DNA from 2 places in the Nonomuraea sp. NPDC054003 genome. Region 2 is predicted to be linked to the other one. Evidence: riboswitches for the same ligand, from Rfam matches in the RefSeq annotation. Region 2 holds a riboswitch; the other holds the start of a gene.
What was found. A riboswitch is a leader RNA that binds a small molecule or an ion and turns the genes downstream of it on or off. The one in region 2 is predicted to bind S-adenosylmethionine.

Region 1: it holds a riboswitch for S-adenosylmethionine, as region 2 does, so the genes downstream of both, ACZ6YG_RS25955 (aminotransferase class V-fold PLP-dependent enzyme) here and thrC (threonine synthase) in region 2, are expected to answer to the same signal.

What each region holds. Positions count from the first base shown of each region.
Region 1 is NZ_JBVJKR010000010.1:55,847-66,635, forward strand. It holds gene folP (dihydropteroate synthase) at 1-171, shown strand, start outside; gene ACZ6YG_RS25925 (nuclear transport factor 2 family protein) at 168-617, shown strand; gene folB (dihydroneopterin aldolase) at 607-972, shown strand; gene folK (2-amino-4-hydroxy-6-hydroxymethyldihydropteridine diphosphokinase) at 969-1,472, shown strand; gene ACZ6YG_RS25940 (DUF3180 domain-containing protein) at 1,469-1,924, shown strand; gene ACZ6YG_RS25945 (NADH-quinone oxidoreductase subunit D) at 1,932-3,077, opposite strand; gene ACZ6YG_RS25950 (DoxX family protein) at 3,214-3,834, shown strand; gene ACZ6YG_RS25955 (aminotransferase class V-fold PLP-dependent enzyme) at 3,860-5,149, opposite strand; SAM riboswitch class IV at 5,194-5,309, opposite strand; gene ACZ6YG_RS25960 (TerC family protein) at 5,410-6,150, shown strand; gene ACZ6YG_RS25965 (cytochrome P450) at 6,150-7,340, shown strand; gene ACZ6YG_RS25970 (SAM-dependent methyltransferase) at 7,348-8,310, opposite strand; gene ACZ6YG_RS25975 (Rossmann-like and DUF2520 domain-containing protein) at 8,628-9,518, shown strand; gene panC (pantoate--beta-alanine ligase) at 9,559-10,392, shown strand; gene ACZ6YG_RS25985 (L-aspartate oxidase) at 10,469-10,789, shown strand, end outside.
Region 2 is NZ_JBVJKR010000020.1:131,013-141,801, reverse strand. It holds gene ACZ6YG_RS39185 (ABC transporter ATP-binding protein) at 1-604, shown strand, start outside; gene ACZ6YG_RS39180 (S8 family serine peptidase) at 657-1,850, opposite strand; gene ACZ6YG_RS39175 (hypothetical protein) at 1,847-2,407, opposite strand; gene ACZ6YG_RS39170 (SAM hydrolase/SAM-dependent halogenase family protein) at 2,535-3,341, opposite strand; gene ACZ6YG_RS39165 (DUF3263 domain-containing protein) at 3,461-3,811, shown strand; gene otsB (trehalose-phosphatase) at 3,852-4,619, shown strand; gene ACZ6YG_RS39155 (hypothetical protein) at 4,657-5,268, shown strand; gene ACZ6YG_RS39150 (alpha,alpha-trehalose-phosphate synthase (UDP-forming)) at 5,270-6,694, opposite strand; gene ACZ6YG_RS39145 (RNA polymerase sigma factor) at 6,726-7,280, shown strand; SAM riboswitch class I at 7,370-7,511, shown strand; gene thrC (threonine synthase) at 7,525-8,757, shown strand; gene ACZ6YG_RS39135 (MoaD/ThiS family protein) at 8,783-9,058, shown strand; gene ACZ6YG_RS39130 (cold-shock protein) at 9,310-9,513, shown strand; gene groL (chaperonin GroEL) at 9,822-10,789, shown strand, end outside.

The DNA of each region.
Region 1 (10,789 bases), on a different contig from region 2:
GACGCCGACGGCACGCCGCGCCCGTTCGACCGCAACGACGACGCCACGCTGGCGGTGACGGCGCTCGCCGCCCGTGACGGCGCCTGGTGCGTCCGGGTGCACACCGTAGGTCCGAATGCCGATGCCGTGCGCGTGGCAGCAGCATGGAAGAGAGCCGGAGCTGACACATGAGCGTCGACACCGCCGCGATCGAGACCATCAACCAGGAGTTCTATACCGCGATAGAAGACGCCGACCTCGATCGGATGACCGAGATCTGGGCCGAGGACGGCGTCGACGGCAAGGTCAGCTGCGTCCACCCGGGCTGGACCCTCCTGGCGGGCCGGTCGGAGGTGCTGCGGTCGTGGGCGTTGATCATGGCCAACACGACCTACATCCAGTTCGTGCTCACCGACGTCAACACCACCGTGCTCCGCGACGACGTGGCGGTGCTGACCTGCGTGGAGAACATCCTCACGGCGGGCGAGGAGGGCGAGTCCAGCTTCGCGGCCGGCAAGGTGGTGGCCAGCAACGTCTACATCCGCACCCCTCAGGGCTGGCGGCTGTGGATGCACCACGGGTCGCCGGTGCTGCAGAGCGACGACGACGAGGAGGAGGAAGGCGAGCTTGAGCACTGACCGGATCGCGCTGAAGGGCCTGCGGGCCCGCGGGAGACACGGCGTGCTGGCGGCCGAGCGGGAGCTCGGCCAGGAGTTCGTCGTGGACGTCACGCTCTTCCTCGACACCGCGCCCGCGGCCGCGGGCGACGACCTGGCCCTGACCGTCGACTACGGTGAGCTGGCGCAGGCGCTGGTGAAGGTGGTCGAGGGCGAGCCGGTCGCGCTGATCGAGACGCTCGCCCAGCGGCTGGCGGAGGTCTGCCTGGATAGGGAGCTCGTCGAGTCCGTGGAGGTGAGCGTGCACAAACCCGCCGCGCCGATCCCCCTGCCGTTCGGCGACGTGGTGGTGACGATCCAACGGAGGCGCCGATGAAGACCGTGCTAGCGCTCGGGAGCAACCTGGGCAGACGTTTCCAGACGCTGCAGGGCGCCGTGGACGCGCTGTTCGACGCGCCGGGTCTGGAGTTCGTGGCGGCCTCGCCGGTCTACGAGACCGATCCGGTGGGCGGCCCAGGGGGCCAGCGGCCCTACCTGAACGCGGTGGTGGTGGCGGAGACGACTCTCGAACCGCACACCCTGCTGGAGCGGGCGCAGAGCACCGAAGACGCCTTCGGCCGCGTCCGCCAGGAGCGGTGGGGGCCGCGCACGCTCGACATCGACCTGATCGTGGTGGGCGACATCGTCAGCGACGACCCGGAGCTGACGCTGCCGCACCCCATGGCGCACGAGCGGGCGTTCGTGCTGCTGCCGTGGGCGCAGGCCGACCCCGACGCGGAGCTGCCGGGCAAGGGCCGGGTCGCCGACCTGCTGGCGGGCCTCGACCAGCGGGGCGCGCGACTCCGTGAGGACCTGAAGCTGCAGAGGCCCGATTGAGACCGACCCGTCCCGGCCTGCTGGCCGTCGTCTTCGTCGTCGTCGCGCTGCTGACATGGCTGACCGTCCAGCAGTTCTACTCCCAAATGCCGCTGGTGCCGTGGACCGCGATCCCGACGGTGCTGCTGCTGGCCATCGGCGAGGCCTACGCCGGGTGGATGACCCGGGCCAGGATCGCCCGCCGGCCCGGCACCAAACCGGTGGAGCCGCTCGCGGTGGCCCGGCTGGTCGCGCTGGCCAAGGCGTCCGCATACGGCGGGGCGGGGTTCGCGGGCCTGTTCGGCGGCTTCGTCCTGCACACGGCGACGGAGCTGGAGAAGGTGACGCCGCGGAGCGAGTTCTTCGTGTCCGGCGGCTCGCTGCTGGCCTGCGTGGTCCTCGTCTGCGCCGCCCTCTTCCTCGAGCACGCCTGCCGCATCCCCGAGGACCACGAGGGTGACCGGCCCGAGTAGGAGCCGGTCACTTGTCGATGTCGCCCACTACGAAGAACATCGAGCCGAGGATGGCCACCATGTCAGAGACCAGGTGGCCGGGCAGCATCTCGCGCAGCACCTGGATGTTGCCGTAGGAGGCGGAGCGGAGCTTGAGCCGCCACGGGGTCTTGTCGCCCTTGGAGACCAGGTAGTAGCCGTTGATGCCGAGAGGGTTCTCCGTCCAGGCGTAGGTGTGGCCCTCCGGCACCTTGAGCACCTTGGGCAGCCGCTGGTTGATCGGCCCCCGCGGCAGTGAGCGGAGCCGGTCGACGCACGCGTCGGCGAGGTCGAGCGAGACCTTGACTTGCTCCAGCAGCACCTCGAAGCGTGCGTGGCAGTCGCCGGCGGTGCGGGTGACGACCCTGACGGGCAGCTCGGGGTAGGCGAGGTAGGGCTGGTCGCGGCGCAGGTCGACGTCGACGCCGGAGGCCCTGGCGATGGGGCCGCTGACCCCGTACTGCATGATCTGCTCGCGGGTGAGCACGCCGACGCCTCTGGTGCGGGCGAGGAAGATCTCGTTGTTGAGTATGAGGTTCTCGATGTCGGGGATCTTCGCGCGGACCTCGGCGACGGTCTGTGAGACCCGGTCGAGCCACCCGTACGGGAGATCCTCCTTCAGGCCGCCGACGCGGTTGAACATGTAGTGCATCCGCCCGCCGGAGATCTCCTCCATGACGGCCTGGATGCGCTCGCGCTCGTCGAAGGCGTAGAAGATGGGCGTCATGGCGCCCATCTCCAGGGGGTAGGAGCCGAGGAACATCAGGTGGTTGAGCACCCGGTTGAGCTCGGCCAGCAGCGTGCGGGCCCACACGGCGCGGACGGGCGGCTCCATGCCGAGCATGCGTTCGGCGGCGAGCACCACGCCGAGCTCGTTGGCGAACGCCGACAGCCAGTCGTGGCGGTTGGCCAGCATGATGATCTGCCGGTAGTCGCGCACCTCGAACAGCTTCTCCGCGCCCCGGTGCATGTAGCCGACGATCGGCTCGGCGGTGGCGATGCGTTCGCCGTCGAGCGTCAGGCGGAGGCGGAGCACGCCGTGCGTCGAGGGGTGCTGGGGGCCGATGTTGAGGATCATGTCCTCGGTGGCCAGTTCCTTCGCCCCTGCGCCGATTCCCACCACGCGTTCCGTCATACGGCCCATGCTCTCACCGGATACCAGGTCAAGGAACGGGTGTGCCGGGGTCCGTCGTCCGAGGTCAAGGTACGGCAAGCACGCGCATCACCAGGCCATGGCGGGGGAGGATTGTCTGGAACGGGGGAACAAGACGATGAAGAGGGTCATCTTTGATGTGGCTGCCCTGATCGCCAGGGTGGTGATCGGCGTCATCTTCGTGGCGCACGGGCTGCAGAAATGGACAGCGGGTCTGGGGGCCATCAGCGCCGGGTTCACCGAGATGGGCGTGCCGCTGCCTCAGGCGTCGGCCGCCTTCGCGACGATCGTCGAGGTGGTCTGCGGGGTGCTGCTGATCCTGGGGCTGGCGGTCCGGATCTCGGCGGCGCTGCTGCTGATCGACATGATCGGGGCGCTGGTCTTCGTGCACGCGGCCGGCGGGGTGTTCGTCACGGAGGGCGGCTGGGAGCTGGTGGCGGCCCTGGGCGTGGCCTGCCTGCTGCTGATCGCGCTGGGCGGTGGGCGCGTCGGCCTCGACGGGATCATCCACGCGGTGCACAGGCGTCGCTCCCGGCGGGCCGCCGCGACCGAGCCCGCCTACGAGCCGGTGCCGGGCGGGCTCGACAACGCGCCCACCCGGCCCACGGTGATGGAGGAACCGCAGCGCGACGTGCCCCCGCAGGGGAGCGGCGCGAGCGGCTTGGACGACCGCGACATGCGTGACGTCGACCGCCTGCTCGGCGACGAGCCGACCCGGCCCAACCCACGCAAGCCGTAGGAGTTACGGTCGCTGAGCGGGCCGCTCAGCGACCGGCCAGGTCGCGCAGCGCGGCGAGAAGACGGTCGACATGCTCTTCGGTCGTGCCGATGCCGATCGAGGCGCGCACGGCCGAGGCGGTGCCGTCCGCGCAGCCGCCGTCCTGCGTGCCGAGCAGGTGCCGGACGAACGGGTGGGCGCAGAACTTGCCGTCCCGCACCCCGATCCCGTGCTCGGCCGACAGCGTCTCGGCGACCTCGCGCGCCGGGTGGCCGTCGACGGTGAAGGACACGATGCCGACGCGCGGGTGGCCGGGCCCCCACAGCGAGAGTTCCCGTACCCCGTCGATGGCGGCGAGGCCGGCACGCAGCCGCGCGAGCAGCCGCTCCTCCTCGCGGACGAGCGGGGTCCAGCCGGTGGCGGTGAGCGCGTCGCAGGCGGCGGCCAGCGCGATGGCGCCCAGCACGTTCGGGGTGCCCGCCTCGTGCCGCGGCTCGGGGTCGTCGTGCCAGTCGGCCCCGTCCTCGCCGACGGCGCGCACCGCGCCGCCGCCCTTCAGGTACGGGTCGCCGGCGGCCAGCCAGTCACCGCGGCCGACCAGCGCCCCCGCCCCGAACGGCGCGTACAGCTTGTGCCCGGAGAAGGCCACGTAGTCCAGGTCGAGCGCGGTCAGGTTGAGCGGCCGGTGGGGGACGAGCTGGGCGGCGTCCACCAGGATGCGCGCGCCGTGCCGGTGCGCGATGTGGGCCAGCGCGGCGACGGGCCAGAGCTCGCCGGTGACGTTCGAGGCGGCCGTCACGACCAGGAGCTTGGGGCCGTCGATCCCGGCCAGGGTGTCGTCGGCGGCGCGCACGGCCTCGCCGGGGAAGGCCGGCGGCGCCAGCCGGACCACCCGCTGCCACGGCAGCAGTGAGGCGTGGTGCTCGGTGTCGAAGACGACCACGGTGGTGCCTTCTGGCAGGCAGCGGGCGAGCAGGTTGGTGGCGTCGGTGGTGTTGCGGGTGAAGACCACCGCGTCGTCCGTGCGGGCGCCGACGAAGGCCCGTACGGTGTGGCGGGCCTGCTCGTAGCGGGCGGTGGTGAGCTGGGAGGCGTACCCGGCGCCGCGGTGCACGCTGGAGTAGGCCGGGAGCGCGGCGGCGACGGCGGCGCTGACCTGCTCCAGACAGGGGGCGCTGGCGGCGTAGTCGAGGTTGGCGTACCCGGCGAGCCTGCCGCCCTTGACCGGGACCCGCAGGTCGGCGCCGAGCACGGCGGGGATCGCGCGCGTCGGACAGGGCTCCGGGTGCTTCTCGGGAGCGGTGCGGGCGGCGTCGAAGATCGTCAAAGTGGACACGGCATGCCTCCTCGGGCGTCATCGGACCCCAGGAGCAGCCACGGAGCCCGCGCTTGCCCGCCACCCTTCGTGGCGGACCAGGTCTTCACCCGGGGCACCCCGCCGCGGACGCGAGGGTTGCCGGCCAGCGAGCCGGGGCTTGGCGCTGGCACTCATGACCTACGTGCCGGACTATAACCGATGATTCATCCGGATCGCGAACTTCTCCGGAGTTCTGCTCGTTGGGCGGTGGTACGTTCCCCCACCGAAAGTAGGCGGCGATGCTTGACTGGGTGTCCAACCCGGAGATCTGGATAGGGTTCCTCACCCTGGTGACCCTGGAGATCGTCCTGGGCATCGACAACATCATCTTCATCTCCATCCTGGCAGGGAAGCTGCCCCCCGAGCAGCGCGACCGGGCGCGGGTGCTGGGCCTGGCCGCGGCGCTGGTGATGCGGCTGCTCCTGCTGCTGGCGCTGTCGTGGGTGGTCCGGCTCACCGCGCCGCTGTTCGAGGTGCTCGGTCATGAGATATCGGGACGAGATCTCATCCTGCTGCTGGGCGGGCTGTTCCTGCTGGCCAAGAGCGTCACCGAGATCAGCCACACGATGGACGGGCCCAGCAAGGACGGCAAGTCGGCGGCCGTCGTCTCGTTCACGTCGGTCATCGTGCAGATCATGCTGCTCGACATCGTGTTCTCGCTCGACTCGGTGATCACCGCCGTGGGCATGGTCAATGAGCTCGGCGTGATGATCGCGGCCGTGGTCGTGGCGGTTGCGGTGATGCTGTTCGCCTCCGGGCCGATCAGCCGGTTCGTCGACGCGCATCCGAGCATCAAGATGCTGGCGCTGGCGTTCCTGGTGCTGATCGGGGTGATGCTCGTGGCCGAGGGTCTCGACCAGCACATCCCGAAGGGCTACATCTACTTCGCGATGGCGTTCTCGGTCGTCGTCGAGCTGCTCAACATCCGGGTGCGGAGCAGGAAGAACAAGCAGGTGGAGGAAGCTCCTACTATGCAATAGTGCGCTTTGATCCCTGGAATCCGGATTTCGTGGCCCATCCCTACGACGTCTACGCCGAGCTGAGGCGGGAGGCCCCGGTCAGCTACTTCGAACCCGCCGACCAGTGGCTGATCGCCCGCCACGCGGATGTGGACGAGCTGCTGCGTGACCGCAGGCTCGGCCGTTCCTATCTGCACGTGGCCACGGACGAGGAGTTCGGCAGGCCACCGGAGCCGGAGTTCCAGGAGCCGTTCTGGCGGGTGGTCCGCGCCGGCATGCTCGACGTCGAGCCGCCGGTGCACACCCGGCTGCGCCGCCTGGTGTCCAAGGCGTTCACCCCGCGCATGGTCGAGTCGCTGCGGCCGCGCGTGCGGGCCATCGCCGAGGGGCTCGTGGACGCGTACGTGGAGAAGGGCGGCGGAGATCTGATCGCGGAGGTCGCCGAGCCGCTGCCGGTGACGGTCATCGCGGAGATGCTGGGCATCCCCGAGCGGGACCGTCACCTGCTGCGGCCCTGGTCCTCGGACATCTGCCTGATGTACGAGCTCAACCCGAGTGAGGAGATGCAGCACACCGCGGTCAGGGCGGCGGACGAGTTCGCCGAGTACCTGAGAGGGCTGGCCCGCGAGCGGGCGGGGAAGCCGGGCGACGACCTGATCAGCGCGCTGGCGGGGATCCCCGAGCTGACCGAGGACGAGCTGATCGGCACCTGCGTGCTGCTGCTCAACGCCGGTCACGAGGCCACCGTGAACGCCACCGGCAACGGCTGGTGGGCGCTGTTCAGGAACCCGGACGAGCTGGCCCGGCTCCGCGCGGACCGCTCGCTGCTGCCCACGGCGATCGAGGAGGTGCTGCGCTGGGACACCCCGGCGCAGATGTTCGAGCGCTGGGTCCTGGAGGACATCGAGGTCGGCGGCGTGCGGATCCCGCGCGGGGCCGAGGTGGCGCTGCTGTTCGGCTCGGCCAACCGCGACCCCGAGGTGTTCGACGACCCCGACCGGTTCGACGCGGGCCGCAAGGACAACCCGCACATCTCGTTCGGCCTGGGCATCCACTACTGCCTGGGCGCGCCGCTGGCCAGGATCGAGATGGTCGAGTCGTTCGGCGCGCTGCTCGACCGGGCGCCGGCGCTGGAGCTCGTCAGAGAGCCGGAGTGGAAGCCGGGCTACATCATCCGAGGGCTGCAGGGCCTGGAGCTGAGCACGCGCTGACGCCGGGTCACCGGCGCTGGCAGAGCCAGCCGAACCCGCCCAGGCCCGCCGGATCGATCAGCTCGGCCTCCTCGGAGGCCCGGGCGAGCGCCCGGAGATAGCCCGGAGGGTCGGTGCGGGCCAGGTCGAGGGAGGGGCGGGCGCCGGTGACGCCCAGCTCGCGCAGCGCGGCACGCTGTGTGGACAAGGCTGTGGATATCGCGCCCGCCCGCCGCCCGGCCTCGGCGCACGCGTCGAGCGCGACGTGCGCGGTGATGTCGCAGGTCCCGTCGGGGATCGGGGATACGACCGCGCCGTCGCGATATCCGGTGAGCGTGCCGCAGCGCGGCCGGTTATCCACAGGGTGTGCATAATCGACGGCGACGGCCCGCCCCTGGTCGAGCCGCGCCAGGACCGCCGCCCAGGCCGCGTCGCGGGTGCGGCCGATCTCGGCTCTCGTGCCGACGCACGACAGCGGCCACCACCGTTTCAGCCACTCCAGATCGGCCGCCGGCGGCTCGCCGCCCAGCCGCTCCTCGCCGGTCTCGGTGTCGACCAGGACCAGCCGCGGCCCGTCTGCGGTCTGCTCGGCGACGTCCAGCGGGACGTTGTCGAGCCACTCGTTCGCGATCACCAGGCCGCGCACGCCGGACGGGATCCGGGCGGACCACCCGATCTCCTCGGGAAGATCGTCCGGCCGGGGGGACAGGTCGACGGCCGTGACCCGCAGCCTGGCCCGCAGCCCGCGGCCGGCCATGGCGAGCACGTGGCGGACCAGCACGCCTTCGCCCGCGCCGACGTCGACGAGGTCGATCCCGGCGGGGGCGCCGAGCTCGGCGTCGACCTCGCGCAGCAGGGTCAGCACCGCCTCGGCGAACGCCGGTGACGCGACGACCGAGGTGCGGAAGTGGCCGGACGGGCGTTCGCGAAGGTAGAAGCCGCCCTCGCCGTACAGCGCGCGCTGAGTGGCGGCGCGCCAGGTGAGCCACATGTCTGGACTATCTCACGATGGACACGGGGCCCGGACCGGATCCGGGCCCCGCCATGACCGCCAGTCGGCGTGGCGGCCATGCGCACCGCCCAAGAGGCCCCTGACACAGTGCGGGCGTCGGGTCTCGTTGGACTCGGCGCCCGCTCCCAGCGGTGAACCCCTCTCCTCATCTCATCCGACAGGGGGTGCACCGGTTCACCTGCCCTTGTCCCTTTTGTCGGTAACGCAACATGCAGCAAAACCCCGGTCATCTCTTCTTGCCGGTGCGCCGGTTACCCTGGTCGGCAGTGCCATCAGGTCGACCGGGGGTGTACGTCATGGAGGCAGCCGATCGCCCGGCCCGCCTGGCCGTCGGCGTGCTGGGAGCGGGCAAGGTCGGCTCCGCGCTCGGCTCCGCGCTGGCGCAGGCCGGCCATCGCGTCGTCGCCGCGAGCGGCGTCTCCGACGCCTCCCAGCGTTGGGCCGCGGCCAGGCTCGGGGTCGAGCCGGTGCGGCCCGACCAGGTGGTGGCGGCGGCCCAGCTCATCCTGCTCACCGTGCCCGACGACGCGCTGCCAGACCTCGTGGGCGGCCTGGCCGCCACCGGCGCCGACCTGCACGGCAAGATCCTCGTCCACTGCAGCGGCGCGTACGGCCTGTCCGTGCTCGACCCGGCCGCCCGCAAGGGCGCGCTGCCGCTGGCGCTGCACCCGGTGATGACCTTCACCGGCCGCGACGACGACCTCAACCGCATCACCGGCTGCTCCTTCGGCGTCACCGCCCCCGAGCCGCTGCGGCCGATCGCCGAGGCCCTGGTCATCGAGATGGGCGGGGAGCCGGTGTGGATCGCCGACGCCGACCGCCCGCTCTACCACGCGGCCCTGGCCAACGCCTCCAACCACATGGTGACGCTCATCGCCGAGTCGGAGGAACTGCTCGGCCGCATCGGCGTCGACCACCCGGGCCGGATGCTCGGGCCGCTGCTCGGCGCCGCGCTCGACAACGTGCTCAGGCTCGGCCTGTCGGCCCTGACCGGGCCGGTCGTGCGCGGCGACGCCGGCACCGTGCGCAAGCACGTCGACGCGCTGATCCTGGCCGCCCCCGAGGCGGCCGACGCCTACGTGGCGCTGGCCAGGCTCACGGCCGACCGGGCGCTGGCGGCCGGGCTGCTGAAACCGGAGGAGGCGGAGCGGCTCCTCGACGCGCTGGGTGGCAACATATGGACCTGACCGTGACCCACGGGCATGGATCCGTTCTCGGAGGCAGCGCATGGACTTCATCCTCGCCAGGAACCGCACCGATCTGATCAAGGCTCGCGGTGGCGGCACCCTCGCCCTCGTCCCCACCATGGGAGCCCTGCACGAAGGGCACCGCTCGCTCATCAGGCTGGCCCGCGACCGCGCCGACCAGGTCGTCGTCAGCGTCTTCGTCAACCCGCTGCAGTTCGGGCCCGGGGAGGACTACTCCCGCTACCCGCGCACCTTCGACGCCGACCTGGCGGCGTGCCGCGAGGAGGGCGTGGACGTGGTGTTCGCCCCGGCGGCGGGCGACATGTACCTCCCCGACCGCCAGGTGAGCGTGTGCGCGGGCGAGATGGGGCGGATCGTCGAGGGCGCCTCCAGGCCGGGCCACTTCGACGGCATGCTGACCGTGGTGCTCAAGCTGTTCAACCTGGTGCGGCCGGACGTCGCGGTGTTCGGGCAGAAGGACGCCCAGCAGCTGTCCATGATCCGCCGCATGGTCGCCGACCTGGACGTGCCCGTGGAGGTCGTCGGCGCGCCGACCGTCAGGGAGCCCGACGGCCTGGCCCTGTCGAGCCGCAACCGCTACCTGTCGGCCGGCGAGCGCCGGGTGGCGCTGGCGCTGTCGCGCGCCCTGCGCGCCGGAGCGGGGGAGCCGACCCCGGCCCGGGTCCGCGCCGCGGCCTCGAAGGTGCTCGCCGAGGCCCCGCCGGAGCTGGAGCTCGACTACCTGGTGCTGGTGGATCCGGCCACGTTCACGGAGGTCTCCGACCCGTACGAGGGAGAAGCGGTTCTCGCGGTGGCCGCGAAGGTCGGCGCGACCAGGCTGATCGACAACATGGTGGTGCGGCTGGGCCGGTAGCGGCCCCCGGGGCGCGCGCATACTCGGTCAGGCGTTATCGTCATATTGACGAAATAGCCCCGATTGAGGAGGGCCCATGAGTGCACCGGCGATCCCCCTGCGGCTGGCGGCGCCCGATCCGGGCTGGACCGCCGAGGCGGACCTGGTCGTCGTCGGATCCGGGATCGCCGGGCTCACCGTGGCGCTGCGCCACGCCGAGCTGGCCCCGGCCGAGCGGGTCCTGGTCGTCACCAAGGACGTGCTCTCCTCCGGCTCCACCCGATGGGCGCAGGGCGGCATAGCCGCCGTCCTCGACCCCGGCGACAGCCCGGACGAGCATCTCAACGACACGCTGCTGGCCGGGGTCGGGCTGTGCGACACGCGGGCCGTGCGCACGCTGGTCACCGAGGGGCCGGGG
Region 2 (10,789 bases):
CAAGGTGCAGGAGCTGCTGGAGGTCGTCGGGCTCAACCCCGACCACATCAACCGCTACCCCCACCAGTTCTCGGGCGGTCAGCGCCAGCGCATCGGCATCGCCCGCGGGCTGGCGCTCCAGCCGGAGATCATCGTCTGTGACGAGCCGGTCTCGGCGCTGGACGTGTCGATCCAGGCCCAGGTGATCAACCTGCTGGAGAGGCTGCAGAACGAGTTCAACCTGGCGTACATCTTCATCGCCCACGACCTGTCGGTGGTCCGCCACATCTCCGACCGGGTCGCGGTGATGTACCTGGGCAAGGTCGTCGAGCTCGGCAAGGACGTCGAGATCTACGACAAGCCCGCGCACCCGTACAGCCAGGCGCTGCTGTCGGCGGTGCCGGTCCCCGACCCCGAGGGCCGCGACCAGCGCGAGCGGATCATCCTCCAGGGCGACCCGCCGTCGCCGGCCAACCCGCCGTCCGGCTGCCGCTTCCGCACGCGGTGCTGGAAGGCGCAGGAGATCTGCGCGACGGAGGAGCCGCTGCTGCAGATCCGGCCGGGCACGTCCCACGAGAGCGCCTGCCATTTCGCCGAGACGCATGACGTGGTGCATGTGAACTAGCGGTGCGTGTCGTCGCCGCCGCCCCCGCGCCCTTCGGTGCGGGGGCGGTCTGTCAGGGGGGAGGCCCGCCGCGGCTCCAGGGAACGGCTCGGCGCCGGTCGTGGTGGAGCAGGATGCGGGCCGACAGGGCCAGGGCCAGCGCCACCAGGCCCGCGATGACCAGGGCGCGGGAGCCCGGCGGAGGGCCGGACGGGTCCTCGCCGAAGTGCTCCGCGGGGAGCGGGGGCGGCTGGGTGGGGCCGGCCAGGCGTTCGGCCACGCGCAGCGCCAGGGCGGCGTCGGCGACGCCGTGGCCGTAGCCGGTGCTGTAGCCGCCGCGCGGGCGCTTCCTGGTGCCGAGCTCGATGGCCCGCCGCACGTGGTACGGCGACAGGTCCGGGTACGCGGATCTGATCAGCGCGGCGATGCCCGCGACCATGGCGGCGGCCGAGCTGGTGCCGTCGCCGACCACGTACCGGCGGGCGCCGTTGGCGGAGACGATGTCGACGCCGGGGGCGACGACTGAGAGGTAGTCCTGGCGGTTGGAGAACCCGGCGAGCCGGAAATTCCGGTCGACCGCGCCCACGGCGATCACGCCGGGGTAGGCGGCGGGGAAGTTCTTCCTGTTGGTGCTCTCGCCGTCGTTGCCGGAGGAGGCGACCAGCACCGCGCCGTGGGCGACCGCGTACTGCACCGCCTCCTCCTCGGCGGCCGAGCCCTCCCAGGAGCCGCTGCCGCCGCCGAGCGACATGCTGATGACCTGGGCGCCCCGGTCGACGGCGTAGCGGATGCCCTTGGCGAGCGCGTCGTGGCCGCCGGCGCGCCGCTTGGCCCGCCGGGGATCGGAGTTCTCCAGCGTGACGCGTACCGACAGCACCTTGGCGGCGGGCGCGACGCCGAGCACGCCGCCGGCCTTGCCCTTGCCGTGGCCGTGGCCGGCGATGAGGCTGGCCATGGCGGTGCCGTGGTGGCCCCACACCCCGCCGGCCCGGCCGGCTCCGGTCAGGTCGGGGCCGTGCACGACGGAGCCGCGCAGGTCCTGGTGGTCGCCGCGGACCCCGGTGTCGAGCACCGCGACCAGCACGTTCTCGCCCTGGGTGACCCGCCAGGCGTCGTGCAGCCGTAGCGTGCCGACCTGCCACTGCTTGGCCCTGGCGAGGGCGCCCATCTCGTCGTCCGCGGCGGCGGGCGTAGCCAGGCCGAGCTGGGACGACGGGAACAGCAGGAACAGGGACAGCAGCGCCGCCCGCAGGCGCGGCCGCCTCATCCGGTGAGGCCCCGGTGCAGCTCGGTGGCGAGCTGGCGGGCGAAACCACCGAGCCTGGGCACGGCCTGGTCACCCGGACGGAACGACCGTCCGTCCGCGTAACCGGCGGTGGTGGCGATCACGTACGGCGCGTGGGAGGCGATCAGGGTCCCGGTGAAGCACTGCCGCTCGCCGAAACGTTCGGCGGGGCCGCCGGGGAAGGCGACCGGCCGCACGGCGGGCACGCGCAGGGGCCCGGCCGCGCCCGGGGGCACGGGCCGGGCCAGGACCGCGATGCCGGCGGTGGCGACGTAGGTGGCGGTGCTGTCGGCGTACGTGGCGCGCAGCGCGGTGACGCAGGCGGGCAGCGCGGGCTGGAAGGCGGCCGCGCAGGACGCCTCGGGCGCGACCCCGGCCAGCAGGTAGGTGACCTGCGCGCCGGACGGGCTGGTGCCGGGGACGGCGTACGGGAACACCCGCGTCACCGGCCAGGCACGCCAGCGCTCGGGCACCGGCGGCGCGGCGGGGGAACAGAACACGGACAGGAGGGCGAGCAGGAGCAGGGACAGCTGAAACACGTGAACCTCGAACGGGGGGAGGGGGCGCCCGATCTGCCGTGAATTCTGGCACGGGGTCAGGGCCTCAGTCCGACGGTTCAGTAAACAGTCCGATACGCCACGTAATTGGTGTTTGTTGGCTTTTGCGTTATACGGAGGGTGACAACCGGACATGCGCCCCCGGAGGCAGGCCGAGGCGCTGCGCCGCGTCGCCGGAGTTCACCGCGAACGCGATCAGGCCCGCCGAGTCCGCGAACGCCACCAGCTCACCGGGCGGGACCGCCGCGTACGTCTCCCGGTAGGGCATCGACAGCCGCCGCCGGCCCAGCGACACGCCGAGCGTGTCGCCCACCCGCAGCCCCAGCGCCTCCAGGTCGCCGGCCGTGATCGACAACTGCGTGTTGCCGTAGCGGTCGACCGAGACGACCTCGCCCTCTGCCGCGCCCTCGCGCAGCACGGACGTCGGCGCGGGCAGCGACACCAGCCTCTCCACCGGCACCCGCGGGCCCAGCTCGCGCGGCCGAAGCCCGTTGCTCAGCCGCCCGGCCACCGGCGCGAACACGTCACGGCCGTGGAACGTGGGCGACACCGGGTGCAGGAAGTGCTCGGCGTTGCTCAGCTCGTACGCCGCCCGCGCGCCGCCGCTGGCGCGCACCGCCCACGACAGCAGCCCGTTGTCCGGCCCCACGAACACCCGGCCGCCGGCCTCGACCGCGATCGCGCGCCTGGCGCCGCCCGCGCCCGGGTCGACCGCCCCGACGTGCACGCCCACGGGCATGTACGGGATCGTCTGGGCCAGGATCGCCGCGCCGCGCCGCACGTCACCCGCCGGGACCAGGTGGCACACGTCGATCACCCGGACCTCGGGGGCGATCCCGGCGATCACCCCGTGGCAGGCGGCGACATAACCGTCTTCGAGCCCGTAATCCGTGAGAAGTGTGATGACAGAGGTCACACTTAGTGACTGTACGTCTCTCAATCCGCCGTGAACAGCCGCACTCGGCACATTACGATGGCGACGGGCCGCCTGCGCGCGAAGCCATCGTCGCGCCGCCCGTTCCTGAGGAGGACACCATGGACACTGCACCGTCAAACGGTGACAGTGCCGACCAGAGGGCCGACCAGAGGGCAGAGGACAGGGCAGACCAGGACCACGCCCAGGAACCCGTCCACCGGCCCCTCACCGACCGCGAACTCGAGCTCCTCGCCTTCGAACGCCACTGGTGGCGTTACGCGGGCGCGAAGGAGCAGGCAGTCAAGGAGACCTTCGGGTTCTCCGCCACCCGCTACTACCAGCTGCTCGGCGAGTTGATCGACCGTCCCGAGGCGCTGGCGCACGACCCCATGCTGGTCAAGCGACTGCGCAGGCTGCGCGCCGCCCGCCGGCGCGAGCGCTCCGCCCGCCGGCTCGGCATGCGCCCCTGACCGGCTGGGTACGGCAGGCGGCGTGAGCGACATCCCTGGAATGGAAGCGATACTGAAGGATCCGGCCGGCGCCGTGATCGGGCTCGACTTCGACGGCACCCTCTCGCCGATCGTGCCCGACCCCGACACCGCCGTCGTCCACCCCGGCGCGCCTCCGGTGCTGGCCGAGCTGGGCCGGCACGTGGGCGCCGTGGCCATCGTGACCGGACGGCCGCCGGCCAAGGTGCTGGAGCTGGGGCCCGCGCTCAAGGACGTGCCGGGCCTGGTCATCCTCGGCCACTACGGCTTCGAGCGGTGGGAGGACGGGCGGACCTCCGCGCCCCCGCCGCCGGCCGGGGTGCCGCGGGCCAAGGCGGAACTGCCGCTGCTGCTCGGCTCGCTGGGCGTGACCGACGCGGCGATCGAGGACAAGGGCCGCGCGGTGGCCGTGCACACCCGCCGCTGCGCCGACCCCGAGGGCACGCTGGCCCGGCTGCGCGAGCCGCTGGCCGCGCTGGCGGCCGAGCACGGCCTGGTCGTCGAGCCCGGCCGGATGGTGCTGGAGGTGCGGCCGTCCGGCATGGACAAGGGGCACGCGCTCGGCGCGTTCCTGACGGAGCGCTCCGCCAGGTCCGTGCTCTTCGTGGGCGACGACCTCGGCGACCTGGCCGCCTTCGACGCGGTCCGCTCGTCGGGCCTGCCCGGCGTGACCGTGTGCAGCGGCTCCACCGAGGTCACGGCGCTGGCCGAGCGGGCCGACATCGTCGTCGACGGGCCTGAGGGCGTGGTGGCGCTGCTCCGCGAGTTGACGTCCGCTTTCAGCCGATAGTGACCAGTTTGCAAGTCGGCACCCCTATGGTCCGGGCATGAGCAAGAAGCACCTCGCCGCCGTGGCCGTGGCCGCGGCGGCGGTCCTCGTGGCCCCCGCCTCCGCGGCCGCCGCCTCCACGACAGCCGCCTCGACCACCGCCGGCCCCGCCCAGGAACTGAAGCTGCGCAAGGGCCTGACCCTCTACATCCCGCTCAAGTGGGTGGTCCACCGGGTCGGCGCCGACCGGATCAAGGTCGTCACCGGGCCCTGCGCCAACCCCAGGGGTGGCTTCTTCGCTCCCGGCTGCAAGAGCTTCTGGATCTTCGGCCCGAAGGCGATCAGGACGGGCGCCGAGGGCTTCGGCCCGTACGACGCCGGCAGGGGCGGCTACTACCCCGCCTCCGACGTGCAGAAGTGCCCGAAGAACGGCATGCTCCTGCGCGGCGAGCGGGTCGGCGCGCACAAGAAGGGCCTGCGCCAGGTCGGCCCCGGGCACAAGGCCCACTACCACGAGTTCACCACCCGCTGCCGCACCGGCAACGGGAAGAAGACCAGCGTCACGTTCACCACCCGCGAGTGGTATCTGCCGAAGTCGCAGATCCTCGTGGTCGACGAGTGGAGCACCGCGAACCTCGCCGACACCCTGAAGTACGCCGACTGGAAGTGATCTAGGCGAGCGCGTCGAGCTGGGCGGCCAGCCACTTCTGCGGGGGCAGCGCGGTGGCGGCCGCCTCCAGCCGCTCCCTGCGGCGGGCGCGCTCCGCCTCCGGCATCACCAGCGCCGCGTGCAGCGCGGCGGCGGTGCCGCTGATGTCGTACGGGTTGACGACCAGCGCGTGCGCGCCCAGCTCCGCGCACGCGCCGGCCTCCCGCGACAGCACCAGCGCGCAGCGCGGCGACAGGATCGGGCCCTCCTTGGCCACCAGGTTCATGCCGTCGCGGATCGGGTTGACCAGCAGCACGTCGGCCAGCCGGTAGGCGGCCAGGGAGCGCGGGTAGTCGTCGTTGACGTTGAGGATCAGGGGGTTCCAGTCCTCGGTCGCGTACTCGTCCTCGATCTCCTGCGCGCAGCGCTGCACCGCCGCGGTGTATTCGCGGTATTCGGGCAGGTCGTGGCGGCTCGGGTAGGCGAAGGCCAGGTGGACGACGCGGCCGTGCCACTCGGGGTGGGCGTCGAGGAACTCCTTGTAGGCGAGCAGTCCGCGCACGATGTTCTTCGACAGCTCGGTGCGGTCGATGCGCACGATCAGTTTGCGGTCGCCGACCTCCTCCCTGATGGCCGCCATGTGCGACTCGACGTCGGGCTCGGCGGCGCGGGTCCACAGCGCCTTGCCGTCGACGCCCAGCGCGTGCACGCCGACGCGGGTGGTGCGGCCCTCGTACGTGATCGTCGCGGCCCGCTGGTCGACCTCGGCGCCCAGCACGGTCTCGCAGCAGTCCATGAACGCGCCCGCCCAGCGGCGGGTGAGGAACCCGGCGTGGTCGGCGCCCAGGACGCCCTCCAGCACCTCGCGCGCCACCTCGTCGGGCAGCAGCGAGAAGTATTCGGGCGGGGCCCACGGCGTGTGGCTGAAGTGCGCGATGCGCAGGTCGGGCCGCTCGGCGCGGAGCATCGCCGGGGTCAGCGTCAGGTGGTAGTCCTGCACCATCACCCGGGCGCCGTGAGCGGCCCCCTCCGCCAGCGCGAGCGCGAAGGCGCCGTTGTAGTCGCGGTAGGACTCCCAGTCGCGCCGGAACCGGGTGCCGAAGTGGGGCGCGTTCGGGATGTCGTAGAGCAGGTGGTTGACGAACCACAGCGTGGAGTTGGCCACGGAGTTGTAGGCGCGGTGGAAGGTGGCGGGCGCGATGTCGAGCATGCGCAGCGGGCCCGTCTCGTAGCCGGCGTGGTCGAGCCGGCCGCCGGGGGCCTGGCGGACGGCGCTGCGGTCGCCGTCGGACAGAGCCGCGCACACCCACAGCACGCCCTCGTCCCTGGCCACGCCGGACAGCCCGGAGACGAGACCGCCGCCGCCGCGTCTCATGGTGAGGACGCCGTCGTCGGACACGGTGAACGACACAGGGCCTCTGTTCGAGGCGAGCAGGACGCTGTTCATTTACGCTCCCTCCGACCATAGGATCCCAGCTATGGCGCTAGATGAGCACACCGAGGAACTCGCCCATGCCGCAGCCAGAGGCGATCATCGCTCACTCGGCGAGCTCCTGCGACGGATCGAGCCCGACGTGCTGCGGCACTGCGCTCGTATCCTGCCGTATCACCATGACGCCGAGGAGGCGGCCCAGGACACCCTGCTCGCGGTGGCGCGCAACATCGCCAGGTTCGAGGGGCGGGCCAGGTTCAGCACCTGGCTCCACATCGTGACCGCCAACTGCGCGCGCACCACGTACCGCTCGCTGAAGCGCAGGTCGGCGGAGCAGAGCTCCGACGAGCTGCTGACGCAGAAGCCCGACGTGCGGCGGGTCAGCGTGATCGCGGGCTCGCGGCTCGACCTGCTCGACGCGATGGAGGCGCTGGAGGCCGACAAGCCCGACCTGGCGCAGGCGCTGGTGCTGCGCGACATCGTGCAGCTCGACTACAGCGAGGTGGCCGAGCAGCTCAAGATCCCGCTCGGCACCGCCAAGTCGCGCATCCACCAGGCGCGCAAGTACGTGCAGGGTGTGCTGGGCGACGACTACCGGTGAGATCGTTCATCTCGGAGAGTGAGACGACTGTCCATGTAACGTGGTTGATTGGGTAGAGTCCGAGTCAGCAGCACCACACAACTGAACATTGCTCATCCAGAGGGGTGGAGGGACCGGCCCTGCGAAGCCCCGGCAACCCTCCCGGCTTGTGACTCGCGACCTGGCGAGGCCGACCGGGACAGGGTGCCAATTCCGGTCCGCGGTCAGGGTGGCCGCGGACGAAGATGAGGGAAGGCCTCGCTTCATGTCGCTCGACTTCGGTCCCGCCACTGCTCTCTCCTGCCGCGAGTGCGGCGCCCGCTATCCGCTCGGCCCCAACTTCGCCTGCGTCGAGTGTTTCGGGCCGCTGGAGGCGGCCTACGACTTCGGCGACGTCAAGAGGTCCGACATCGAGTCGGGCCCGGCCAGCATCTGGCGCTACCGTTCCCTGCTGCCGGTGCCCGCCGACGTCGCGAGCAAGCCCAACATGAACCCCGGCTGGACGCCGCTCGTCAAGGCGGGCAACCTGGGCCGGGCGCTCGGTCTCAAGTCCCTGTACGTGAAGGACGACTCGGGCAACCCCACCCACTCCTTCAAGGACCGGGTGGTGGCCATCGCCGTCGAGGCGGCCCGCAACTTCGGCTTCCACACGCTCTCCTGCTCCTCGACCGGAAACCTGGCCGGGGCCGTGACGGCCGCCGCCGCCAGGGCGGGCCTGGACGCGTGCGTGTTCATCCCCGCCGGGCTGGAGCAGGCCAAGATCGCCATGGCCCGCGTCTTCGGCGGCAGGCTCATCGGCATCGAGGGCACCTACGACGAGGTCAACCGGTTCTGCTCGGAGCTGATCGGGGACCCGATGGGCGACAAGTGGGGGTTCGTCAACGTCAACCTGCGGCCCTACTACGCCGAGGGCTCCAAGACGCTCGCGTACGAGATCGCCGAGCAGCTCGGCTGGCGGCTGCCTGAGCAGATCGTCATCCCGATCGCGTCCGGCTCCCAGCTCACCAAGATCGACAAGGGCTTCAAGGAGCTGATCCGGCTCGGGCTGGTCGACGACACGCCCTACAAGGTCTTCGGGGCGCAGGCGCTCGGCTGCTCGCCGGTGTCGGCCGCCTACAAGGCCGGCCACGACGTGGTCCAGCCGGTCAAGCCCGACACCATCGCCAAGTCGCTGGCCATCGGCAACCCCGCCGACGGCCCTTACGTGCTCGACATCGCCCGGCGCACGGGCGGCGCCGTCGAGGACGTGACGGACGCCGAGATCGTGGCCGCCATCAAGCTGCTGGCCTCCACCGAGGGCATCTTCGCCGAGACGGCGGGCGGCGTCACGGTGGGCGTGCTGAAGAAGCTCGTCGAGACCGGGCAGCTCGACCCGGAGGCCGAGACCGTGGTGCTCAACACCGGCGACGGGCTCAAGACGCTCGACGCCGTCGCGGCCGACGCGCAGCCCACGGCCGTGATCCGGCCCTCCCTCGACGCGTTCCGCGCGACTGTCTGACAATCAGGAAAGGCGAGACCTTAACATGAGCGTTTCTGTGCGGATTCCTACCATCCTGCGCACGTACACCGGGGGCAACGCGGAAGTGAGTGGGGAGGGCGCGACTCTCCGTGACGTCCTGGCCAAGCTCGATTCCGACTACCCGGGGATCGGCGCCCGCATTCTGGATGAATCGGGCAAGATTCGGCGTTTTGTTAACGTCTACGTGGGGGAAGAGGACGTCCGATTCGCCCAGGGTCTGGACACTCCAGCCCCTGAGGGCACGCAGATCTCCATCATCCCGGCCGTCGCGGGCGGCTGAGCCCCCCGCTCGGCGGAGCGATCGTCTGGAAGGCGCCCCATGTGGGCGCCTTCTCCCTTTTGTGGGAAATTCAACCTTGAACTACTCAGCTAGGGGTGAAATAAGGCTTTTGCGGATTGACTCTGTTGCCGACCGCCATGCCACAGGTATGGTCGAGTGCGATCGTCAGACGATATCCCCATAAGTCATGGCGATTGTGGGTCTCGCAGACGAATGGGCGAGATCCCTGAGCCCAGTAAGAGGAGTCGGAAGTGGCGCAGGGCACCGTCAAGTGGTTCAACGCGGACAAGGGCTACGGCTTCATCGCGGTAGACGGTGGTAAGGATGTATTCGTCCATTACTCGGCAATCATGATGGACGGGTATCGCTCTCTCGAACAGGGACAACGGGTCGAGTTCGAGATCACGCAGGGCCAGAAGGGGCCGCAGGCGGAATCCGTCCGCGCTGTCGCCTAGCTGGTGCGACCGGCAGCTCGCACGCCAGCGCAGTGCGTGTGACTGCCACCTCACATTGGGGTACGGCGGGCCGCCCGGGGCCCGCCGTACGGACATACCTCCGACGGCGATCTGTTGACCTGGCCAGGTGTGGAGTCAGCTTGCACTCGACGGGGTAGAGTGCTAAACAGTCGTTGGCACTCTATGTTGATGAGTGCCAACGGGGATCGAGACGATGGGGCCTGCCGAACGGAGATGTGGGCCCACATGCCGTCGCGGGCGTCGGCTCGATCTCACCAGGACACCCTGCATCTGGGAGGTCTCGCCTAATGGCAGCCAAGATGATCGCGTTTGACGAGGACGCCCGGCGCGGTCTCGAGCGCGGGATGAACCAGCTCGCCGACGCGGTGAAGGTCACGCTGGGCCCGAAGGGCCGCAACGTCGTGCTGGAGAAGAAGTGGGGCGCCCCCACGATCACCAACGACGGTGTCTCGATCGCCAAGGAGATCGAGCTCGAGGACCCGTGGGAGAAGATCGGCGCCGAGCTGGTCAAGGAAGTCGCCAAGAAGACCGACGACGTCGCGGGCGACGGCACCACCACCGCTACCGTGCTCGCCCAGGCGCTCGTACGTGAGGGCCTGCGCAACGTCGCTGCCGGCGCCAACCCGATGGCCCTGAAGAAGGGCATCGAGGCGGCCGTGGAGCGCGTCAGCGAGGAGCTCTCCAAGCTGGCCAAGGACGTGGAGACCAAGGAGCAGATCGCCTCCACCGCCTCCATCTCCGCCGCCGACCCCGAGATCGGCTCGCTCATCGCCGAGGCGATGGACAAGGTCGGCAAGGAAGGCGTCATCACCGTCGAGGAGAGCAACACCTTCGGTCTGGAGCTGGAGCTCACCGAGGGCATGCGCTTCGACAAGGGCATGACGTCGATGTACTTCGTCACGGACTCCGACCGCATGGAGGCCGTGCTCGAGGACCCGTACATCCTGATCGTCAACTCGAAGATCTCGGCCAACAAGGACCTGCTGCCGCTGCTCGACAAGGTCGTGCAGTCCGGCAAGCCGCTCCTCATCATCGCCGAGGACATCGAGGGTGAGGCCCTGGCCACCCTGGTGGTCAACAAGATCCGCGGCCTCTTCCGCTCGGTCGCCGTCAAGGCCCCGGGCTTCGGCGACCGCCGCAAGGCCATGCTCGCCGACATCGCCATCCTCACCGGCGGCCAGGTCATCGCCGAGGAGGTCGGTCTCAAGCTGGAGAACGCCACCCTCGACCTGCTGGGCCGCGCCCGCAAGGTTGT